Regions from separate parts of the Streptomyces sp. SGAir0957 genome, predicted to be linked through region 3. Evidence: riboswitches for the same ligand, from Rfam matches in the RefSeq annotation. Region 3 holds a riboswitch; each other region holds the start of a gene.

Region 1 (3,268 bases), 5.1 Mb from region 3:
CGGCCCGGGCCGTCCCTGGGCCGTCCGAGGCCGCTCACCAGTGACCAGCGGCGACCGACAGTGACAGGCGTCCAGCGCGACGACCCCAGGTCAGCCCCATCTATCTGCGACACTGGTACAGCCATGCCTAAGCCCGGAGAACTCACTTTCGTCGCCCCCCGCGGAGCCAAGAAGCCGCCGCGGCACCTTGCCGACCTTTCGCCCGCCGAGCGGAAGGAGGCTGTTGCCGCGATCGGTGAGAAGCCGTTCCGCGCCAAGCAGCTGTCGCAGCACTACTTCGCGCGGTACGCGCACGACCCCGCGGAGTGGACCGACATCCCCGCCGGTTCGCGGGAGAAGCTGCGGGAGGCGCTGCTGCCCGAGCTGATGACGGTCGTGCGGCATCTGTCGACCGACCAGGAGACCACGCGCAAGACGCTGTGGCGGCTGTTCGACGGGACGCTCGTCGAGTCCGTGCTCATGCGCTACCCGGACCGGGTCACCATGTGCATCTCGTCGCAGGCGGGATGCGGGATGAACTGCCCGTTCTGCGCGACGGGGCAGGCCGGGCTCGACCGGAACCTGTCGACCGGCGAGATCGTGCACCAGATCGTGGACGGGATGCGCGCGCTGCGGGACGGGGAGATCCCCGGTGGTCCCGCGCGGCTCAGCAACATCGTCTTCATGGGGATGGGCGAGCCGCTCGCCAACTACAAGCGGGTCGTCGGCGCCATCCGCGCGCTGACCGACCCCGAGCCGGACGGCCTGGGGCTGTCCCAGCGCGGCATCACCGTGTCGACGGTCGGGCTCGTGCCGGCCATTCACCGGTTCGCCGACGAGGGGTTCAAGTGCCGCCTCGCCATCTCGCTGCACGCGCCCGACGACGAGCTGCGCGACACCCTCGTACCGGTCAATACCCGGTGGAAGGTGCGCGAGGTCCTCGACGCCGGGTGGGAGTACGCCGCGAAGTCCGGGCGCCGGCTCTCGATCGAGTACGCGCTCATCCGCGACATCAACGATCAGGCGTGGCGTGGTGACCGGCTCGGCCGGCTGCTGCGGGGCAAGCCGGTACACGTCAATCTCATCCCGCTGAACCCGACGCCGGGGTCGAAGTGGACCGCGTCGCGGCCCGAGGACGAGAAGGCGTTCGTCGACGCGATCGCCGCGCACGGGGTGCCCGTGACCATCCGGGACACCCGTGGCCAGGAGATCGACGGGGCGTGCGGTCAGCTCGCCGCGACCGAGCGGTAGCCTGGGGCCGGCGGGAACAACTACATCTTCATATTCCGACAGGGGAGCGCCACAGCGCTGAGAGTGCGGCACCGGTTCCACACCGCAGGCCGCAGACCCTCTGAACCTCGCCCGGGTCATTCCGGGTAGGAAGTTCGGTCATCACTCATGCTGTTGCGCCCTGCCCGGGGACCTGTGAAGGCTCCGGGCGGGGCCGCGTCTTCTCCTGGTCATTCCAGGAGGAAAAACAATGAGCACCATCAGTAAGAGGACAAGCGTCGCCCTGGCCGTGGGGTTCGGGCTGGTCGCCCTCGCCGCCTGCGGGTCGTCCGGTGACGGCGGCTCCGGCGACTCGAAGACCGTCACCCTCGTCAGTCATGACTCCTGGGCCGTCTCCAAGAACGTGCTGAAGGACTTCGAGGAGAAGTCCGGGTACAAGGTGAGAGTCCTGAAGGACGGTGATGCCGGGCAGGCCGTCAACAAGGCGATCCTGTCCAGGGGCAATCCGCAGGGCGACGTGTTCTTCGGCGTCGACAACACGCTGTTGTCCCGGGCCGTCGACAACAAGATCTTCACCCCGTACAAGGCCAGGGGGATCGACCGGGTGCTGAGCGAGTTCCGGCTCGACGTCCTCGTCGGCAGGTACCAGGTCACGCCGGTCGACACCGGCGACATCTGCGTGAACTACGACAAGAAGTACTTCGAGCGGCACAAGCTGGCGCCGCCGTCCTCCTTCGCGGATCTCGTCGAGCCGCAGTACAAGAACCTGCTCGTCACCGAGAACGCGGCCACCTCCTCGCCCGGTCTCGGCTTTCTGCTCGGGACGGCCGCACAGTACGGCGAGGACGGCTGGCAGGGCTACTGGAAGAAGCTCGTGGCCAACGGGGTGAAGGTCGTCGACGGCTGGGACCAGGCCTACAACGAGGAGTTCAGCGGCAGCGCCGGCGGCAAGAAGGCGGGCGGCGACCGGCCGCTCGTCGTGTCGTACGCGTCCTCGCCGCCCGCCGAGGCGATCTACGCGGACCCGCAGCCGAAGACGTCGCCGGTCGGCGTGGCCACCAAGACGTGCTTCCAGCAGATCGAGTTCGCCGGGCTGCTCGACGGGGCGAAGAACGAGAAGGGCGGTCAGGCGCTGCTCGACTTCCTGATCTCGAAGGAGTTCCAGGAGGACATGCCGCTCAACATGTTCGTCGACCCGGTGACCGAGGACGCCCACGCGCCCGCCGAGTACACCAAGTACGCCGTACGGGTCGACGACCCCGCGTACATGAACATGCGCATGATCACGGACAATCGTGACAAGTGGGTCAAGTCGTGGACCTCGCTCGTAAGGAAGTGACGCGGGAGACCCCTGCGCGTACGTCCCGGCCCCGTCTCTCCGGGGACGCCGCGCGGCTCGGCCTCATGGTCGTGCCCGTGGCGTTCTTCGCCGTCTTCTTCGCCTATCCGGTCGTCGCCATCGTGCGCCGCGGGCTGCTCGTCGGCGGCGCCTGGCAGTTCGGCCGGATCGGGGACGTCCTCGGGGACGCGGACATCCGGCACGTCCTGTGGTTCACGGTGTGGCAGGCGCTCGCGTCGACGGCTCTGACGTTGCTGATCGCGTTGCCCGGCGCGTACGTGTTCGCGCGGCTCGACTTTCCCGGCAAGCAGATCCTGCGGGCGGTCGTGACCGTGCCGTTCGTGCTGCCGACCGTCGTCGTCGGGACGGCGTTCCTGGCGCTCGTCGGGCGGGGCGGGCTCCTCGACGAGCTGTGGGGAGTGCGGCTCGACACCACGGTCTGGGCGATCCTCGTCGCGCACGTCTTCTTCAACTACGCCGTCGTCGTGCGGACCGTGGGCGGGCTCTGGGGGCAGCTCGACCCGCGCCAGGAGGAGGCCGCGCGGATGCTCGGCGCCTCGCGGTTCGCGGCGTTCCGCAGGGTGACGCTGCCCGCGCTCGGTCCGGCCGTGGCCGCGGCGGGGCTGATGGTCTTCCTCTTCACGTTCACGTCGTTCGGGGTCGTGCAGATCCTCGGCGGGCCCGGCTACTCGACCCTCGAAGTCGAGATCTACCGGCAGA
Region 2 (3,268 bases), 3.4 Mb from region 3:
CGTATGCCCCAGCTCGGCTACAACAGGCCCGGGTTCAGCAGCCCCGACGGCGGCGGTACCGCCACGGGGCAGCGTGCCGGGTTCTCCAGTCCGGACTTCTCCAGCCCGGACTTCGGGGGCCCCGAGCACCAGCCGGACTGAGCCGGGGACAAGGGGCTCGGGGTGCACGGTGTGGCCCCGAGCCCGTCGTCATCCGCGCTCGCCGGTCAGTTGGCGAGCGGCAGGTAGACGCGATTGCCCGCCTCGGCGAACTCCTTCGACTTCTGCTCCATACCGGCCTCGACCTCGGCCTGCGTGGTGCCGTGCTCGCGACGGATGTCCTGCGAGATCTTCATCGAGCAGAACTTCGGGCCGCACATCGAGCAGAAGTGCGCCGTCTTCGCCGGTTCGGCGGGGAGCGTCTCGTCGTGGAACTCGCGGGCCGTGTCCGGGTCGAGGGCCAGATTGAACTGGTCCTCCCACCGGAACTCGAAGCGGGCGTCCGAGAGTGCGTCGTCCCAGTCCTGCGCTCCGGGGTGCCCCTTGGCGAGGTCCGCCGCGTGCGCCGCGATCTTGTACGTGATGACGCCGGTCTTCACGTCGTCGCGGTTGGGCAGGCCGAGGTGTTCCTTGGGGGTGACGTAGCAGAGCATCGCCGTGCCCCACCAGGCGATCATCGCGGCGCCGATTCCGGACGTGATGTGGTCATACGCCGGAGCGACGTCCGTGGTCAGCGGGCCGAGCGTGTAGAACGGGGCCTCCTCGCAGATCTCCTGCTGGAGGTCGATGTTCTCCTTGATCTTGTGCATCGGGACGTGGCCCGGCCCCTCGATCATGGTCTGGACGCCGTGCCGCTTGGCGATCGAGTTCAGTTCGCCGAGTGTCCTGAGCTCGGCGAACTGAGCCTCGTCGTTGGCGTCCGCGATCGAGCCGGGGCGCAGCCCGTCGCCGAGCGAGTACGTGACGTCGTACGCGGCGAGGATGTCGCAGAGCTCCTCGAAGTGCTCGTAGAGGAAGCTCTCCCTGTGGTGTGCGAGACACCACGCGGCCATGATCGAGCCGCCGCGCGAGACGATGCCGGTCTTGCGGTTGGCGGTCAGCGGGACGTACGGGAGCCGGACTCCGGCGTGGACCGTCATGTAGTCCACGCCTTGTTCGGCCTGCTCGATGACGGTGTCCTTGTAGATCTCCCAGGTCAGTTCCTCGGCCTTGCCGTCGACCTTTTCGAGAGCCTGGTAGAGCGGCACGGTGCCGATGGGGACGGGGGAGTTGCGCAGGACCCATTCGCGCGTGGTGTGGATGTTGCGGCCGGTGGAGAGGTCCATGACGGTGTCGGCGCCCCAGCGGGTCGCCCACGTCATCTTCTCCACTTCCTCCTCGATGGACGAGGTGACGGCGGAGTTGCCGATGTTGGCGTTGACCTTCACCAGGAACCGCTTGCCGATGATCATCGGCTCGATCTCCGGGTGGTTCACGTTGGCGGGCAGCACCGCGCGGCCTGCCGCGATCTCGTCACGGACGACCTCAGGGGCGACGTTCTCCCGGATGGCCACGTACTCCATCTCCGGGGTGATCTCGCCCCGCCTGGCGTACGCGAGCTGGGTCACGGGCTCGCCGGTCCTGCCGCGGCGCGGCTGACGAGGGCGGCCTGGGAAGACCGCGTCGAGGTTGCGCAGCCCGCCGCGCGGCGAGGTGTGCTTGATGCCGTCGTCCTCGGGGCGGGCGGGGCGGCCCGCGTACTCCTCGGTGTCACCGCGGGCGATGATCCAGTTCTCCCGGAGCGGGGCGAGCCCCCTGCGCACGTCGGTGTCGACGGTGGGGTCGGTGTACGGGCCGGAGGTGTCGTACAGCGTGACGGCCTGGCCGTTGGTGAGGTGCACCTGGCGGACCGGCACGTTGAGGTCGGGGCGCGAGCCCCGGATGTACCCCTTGTGCCAGCCGATGGACTTCCCGGCCTCCGGCTCAGAGCCGTTGGAGGCAGGCGTGCGTGCGTCCGTTGTGGTCATGAGACCTACTCCCTACGCCGGCATTACCCGGTAACAGGTTCGGCGGTCGACGCAGCGGTGTTCGTCGGCGGCGTTTCACGCTGTTTCACGTGAAACCGCATGGACGAAGGTCAGCGCCCTCTCAGCCCGGTGCTCCGAGCTCCCGCGTGTGCAAAGTGCCTCCACGCTAGCGTCACTTCGGACGCGTTGAACAGAGGGCCCCTGTCGTTCTTGCGATGATCGGGCGGTGACCACGACGCAGCAGCCTCCGCCTCCGCCGCCCCAACCTCCGCATGGAGAGGGTCCATCAGGGCACGGACCTGGCGGGCACGGCCACTCTCACAGTCATGGCCCCGCCGCCCCCGTCTCACAGCATCTGCGCAAGGTCATCGCGGCGATCCTGGTGCCGTTCTCCATGGCCGTCGTCGTCGGTCTCGTGGTGCTGTGGCCCGGCGGCGCTCCTGAGCACGAGCGCACCGGCGTCGGCTTCGACCGGCAGACGCAGCAGGCCACGGTCGCCGAGGTCGAGAAGGTGGACTGCAAGTCCGTGAACGCGACGGGCTCCGCCACCCAGGACCCCTCGGGCACGTCGACGCAGAACCCGTCCTCGGGTACCTGTGAGAAGGCGACGATCCGGGTCGACACCGGCAAGGACACGGGCCGTACGTTCACGGAGATCATCCAGCCGGACTCGCCACGGCAACTGCGCGAGGGCCAGAGGGTGATCGTCGCCTACGCGCCGGACGCTCCCAAGGAGTTGCAGTACTCGGTCACCGATGTGAACCGCAAGCTCCCCATGGCGCTCCTCGCCGGGATCTTCGCCCTGGTCGTCGTGGTGGTGGGCCGCATGCGCGGCGTCATGGCGCTGGTCGCGCTCGCGGTCAGCTTCCTGGTGCTGACCCTGTTCATCCTCCCGGCGATCCTCCAGGGCTCGAACCCGTTGGTCGTGGCGGTCGTCGGGGCGAGCGCGATCATGCTGATCGCGCTCTACATGTGCCATGGCCTGACGGCCCGTACCTCGGTCGCCGTCCTGGGCACCCTCGTATCGCTGCTGCTCATCGGGCTGTTGGGGTCGCTCTTCATCGGCTGGGCCGCGCTGACGGGCAACACGGACGACAACACCGGCCTGATCCACGGGCTCTACCCGGACATCGACATGAGCGGTCTGCTGCTCGCGGGCGTCATCATCGGTTCGCTCGGGGTCCTGGACGACGTGACGGTCACGCAGACGTCGGCGGTGTGGGAGCTGCACGAGGCCAACCCGACGATGGGCTGGCGCGGCCTGTACCGGGCGGGCATCCGGA
Region 3 (3,268 bases):
CGCGAGGAGCCGTCGGCGGCCGGGAGGGTGATCGCGGGGTGCCCGTTGTCCGTCGTGGCGTCCACCCGGTAGCCGGGGGCGTCGTGCGGCACGGCGACGTCCACCGACCCGTTCACGGTCCGCGCCGACACCCGGCGCGGGGCGGTGGCGCAGTCGAGGGTGACATCGCCGTTGACCGTCCGCACGCCCAGGGCCGAGGCGCGTACGGAGGTGGTGCGGACGGAGCCGTTCCGGGTGACGAGGCGCAGCGACGCGTCGCCCGCGCCGGAATCGGCCACGGTGACATCCCCGTTGACGGTGGTCAGGTCGAGGGGGCCGGTCAGGCCCGCGGCGTCGATCCCGGCATTGCGGGCGGTGACGGTCACGGCGGTGCCTGCGGGGACGTCGACCTCCGGCATACGCGGACACGGCCGGCCGGAGCCCTCCGGGGTGCGGCAGGACAGATCGAGGACACGGGCGTCGTCGTGGCGCGACCAGCGGTGGGTGACGGCCTCGTCGACGCCGACCGTGTCACCGTCGGTGGGCCGCAGCCGCACCCCGTTGTCCGTGGTGATCGTCAGCCGCAGGCCGGACGCGGCCAACTCGGCGCCGTGCACCGCGCCATGACCGTCCCCGTCGCCACCACCGCACCCCACCAGGGCGGGGACCATCGCCAGGCCGGTCGCCGCGGCCGCCAGGCGCCGGGCGGAGAACTTCGTCGCTGCCTTCATTCCGGCCGCTTGCCCCGCGCCGGGCACCGCAAGCGCCTGTCCCGCAGCGTCCGGTGCGCCGCATGATGGGGGGCGTGCGCCGTGCGGGCCGGGGTAGGCGCCCCGCACACGAGCCGCCGCCGATGCGCGGCCCGAGGACCGAGGGACCGAGATGGAGCGAGCGCGGGTGACCTTCCCGGCGCGTTGGGCCGCCGGTGACGTCCTGGTCGTCGACGTCGCCGGGGCGTTCGACGACAGCGGTACGTTCGACGACGCGGTGGCGGCCGCACTGTGCGGCCTGCTCAAGCGGATGGCACGCACCGGGCAGCGGCTCTTCGCGGTGAACTTCCTGGGCGTCGAGCGCTGCACCTCCGGCGCGGTGCGGCAGTTCGTCAAGACGGGCCTGGAGACGGAGGGGGAGCCGGACGGCGGCTCCGTCGCGCTCGTCGCGGGCACCGCCGCGCGCTCCGCGCTGCGCGCCGCCGGAGCGGACCGGCTCACGGGCGGCATCCACGCCACCGTCACGAACGCCGTCAAGGCCCTCCACCCGGCGGCCCCCGAGGAGCTGGGGGAACCGGCGTCCTGAGGTCTCAGACCGTGGCGTCGCGCAGGGCCTCGCGCACGGCCGCCTCGGCGTGCAGCCGCGCCGTCGGGAAGACGGGGACCGGGCTGTCCTGCGCGCCGATCAGCAGCTCGATCTCCGTACAGCCGAGGACGACGCCCTCCGCGCCCGCGTCCACGAGGTCGGCGATGACCTCCTGGTACGCGGCGCGCGAGGAGTCCCGGACGACGCCGAGGCACAGCTCCTCGTAGATCACGCGGTGCACGAGCGCCCGGCCCGCCTCGTCCGGGACCAGCACGTCCAGGCCGTGGCCCGCCAGGCGGCCGCGGTAGAAGTCCTGCTCCATCGTGAACGCGGTGCCGAGCAGGCCGACGCGCCGGGCGCCCGCCGCGCGGACCGCGTCCGCCGTCGCGTCGGCGAGATGCAGCAGCGGCACCGAGGTGGCCGCCTGCACCTGGTCCGCGACCTTGTGCATCGTGTTCGTGCAGATCAGCAGCAGGTCGGCGCCGGCCGCCTCCAGGCTCCTGGCCGCCGCGCCCAGGACGCGCCCCGCCTCGTCCCAGTCGCCCGCGACCTGCAACCGCTCGATCTCCGCGAAGTCCACGGAGTGCAGCACGATCCGCGCCGAGTGCAGCCCGCCGAGCCGCTCCCGCGTCAGCTCGTTGAGCAGCCGGTAGTACTCGGCCGTGGACTCCCAGCTCATGCCGCCGATCAGGCCGATGGTCCTCATGGACGACAGGGTAGGGTGCGCTGCGGTACTGCCCGACACGGGGTGCCCCGCGCTGATGACGGGGCTGAGATCACACCCGTAGAACCTGAACCAGTTAACACTGGCGGAGGGATGTCAGCGAGATGTCGATGCCGCACGCTTCCCCACGGCCCCGCGAGGCCGCCTTCGACGGGCGTATGCCCACCGCGCCCGGTGACTGGCGGCCCGAGGCACGGGGCATCGCACCCGTTCCCGCGAGCCACCGGTACGGCGGCGCCGGACGCCTCTTCACCGTGTGGTTCGCGCCCAACCTGACGATGAGCGGCGTCTTCACCGGCACCGTCGGCATCGCGCTCGGCCTGGACTTCGCCACCGCGCTCGCCGCCGTGGTCCTCGGCACGGTGCTCGGCGCCGTGCCGACCGCCTACCTCGGCACCTGGGGCAGCGCCACCGGCGCCGGTCAACTCCCGCTCGCACGGCTCGCGTTCGGCCGGGGCGTCGTCGTCCCTGGCGCGCTGCAGTGGCTGTCCTCCATCGCCTGGGACGCGCTGATCGGCCTGTTCGGCGGCGACGCGCTCGCCCGGCTCTGCGGCTGGCCGTTCTGGCTCGGGGCGCTCGTGATGATGGCCGCCCAGGGCGCGTTCGGCGCGCTGGGCTATGAGGCGATCCACCGCCTCCAGCAGTGGATGACGGCGGTTCTCGCGGTCGCCTTCTGCGCCCTCGCGCTGCGTCTGGCGCACACCGGGGTCACCCCGTCCGGCCACGGGGGCGTGAGCGGCGCCGACCGCGCGGGCGCGTTCGCGCTGACCACCACCATCGCGCTGAGCCTCGCCCTCTCGTGGGCCCCGTACGCCAGTGACTTCAGCCGCTACCTGCCGCGCACCACGTCCCCGGCCCGCATGTTCTGGTGCACGCTCGCCGGGGTCGTCGTCTCCTTCACGGCCGTGCAGGCGCTCGGGCTCTGGGGCGCCTCCGTCTTCACCGACCAGACGGCGCAGGGCGTCGACACCCTGCTCGGCGGCGGTGTCCTCGGCTCGGTCGGACTCCTGGCCGTGGCGCTCGCCGCGCTGTGCAGCAACGCCATGAACGACTACAGCGGCTCGCTCGCCCTCCAGACCATCGGCGCCCGGCTGCCCCGGCCGCTCGCCGCCGCGCTCGCCGCGCTGCTCGGCTTTCCGCTGGTGCTGTGGATGCACGCCGCCGACACCGCCGCCCGCTTCCAGAACGTCCTGCTGTTCGTGGGCTACTGGATCCCCGGCTTCGTCGCGGTCGTCCTCGTCGACTGGCGCGCCCGCGCCCGCGCGCGGG

The links. A riboswitch is a leader RNA that binds a small molecule or an ion and turns the genes downstream of it on or off. The one in region 3 is predicted to bind thiamine pyrophosphate.
Region 1: linked by a shared signal. The riboswitch ahead of C1N81_RS16700 (thiamine ABC transporter substrate-binding protein) and the one ahead of C1N81_RS40635 (purine-cytosine permease family protein) in region 3 are both predicted to bind thiamine pyrophosphate.
Region 2: linked by a shared signal. The riboswitch ahead of thiC (phosphomethylpyrimidine synthase ThiC) and the one ahead of C1N81_RS40635 (purine-cytosine permease family protein) in region 3 are both predicted to bind thiamine pyrophosphate.

What each region holds. Positions count from the first base shown of each region.
Region 1 covers NZ_CP027293.1:2,650,674-2,653,941, reverse strand. Annotated here, with positions in the region: gene rlmN (23S rRNA (adenine(2503)-C(2))-methyltransferase RlmN) at 124-1,230, shown strand; TPP riboswitch at 1,261-1,380, shown strand; gene C1N81_RS16700 (thiamine ABC transporter substrate-binding protein) at 1,460-2,548, shown strand; gene C1N81_RS16695 (ABC transporter permease) at 2,524-3,268, shown strand, end outside.
Region 2 covers NZ_CP027293.1:4,343,834-4,347,101, reverse strand. Annotated here, with positions in the region: gene C1N81_RS24270 (hypothetical protein) at 1-141, shown strand, start outside; gene thiC (phosphomethylpyrimidine synthase ThiC) at 207-1,985, opposite strand; TPP riboswitch at 1,978-2,141, opposite strand; gene C1N81_RS24260 (YibE/F family protein) at 2,212-3,268, shown strand, end outside.
Region 3 covers NZ_CP027293.1:7,787,246-7,790,513, forward strand. Annotated here, with positions in the region: gene C1N81_RS40620 (DUF4097 family beta strand repeat-containing protein) at 1-710, opposite strand, end outside; gene C1N81_RS40625 (STAS domain-containing protein) at 877-1,275, shown strand; gene C1N81_RS40630 (aspartate/glutamate racemase family protein) at 1,280-1,981, opposite strand; TPP riboswitch at 2,010-2,110, shown strand; gene C1N81_RS40635 (purine-cytosine permease family protein) at 2,104-3,268, shown strand, end outside.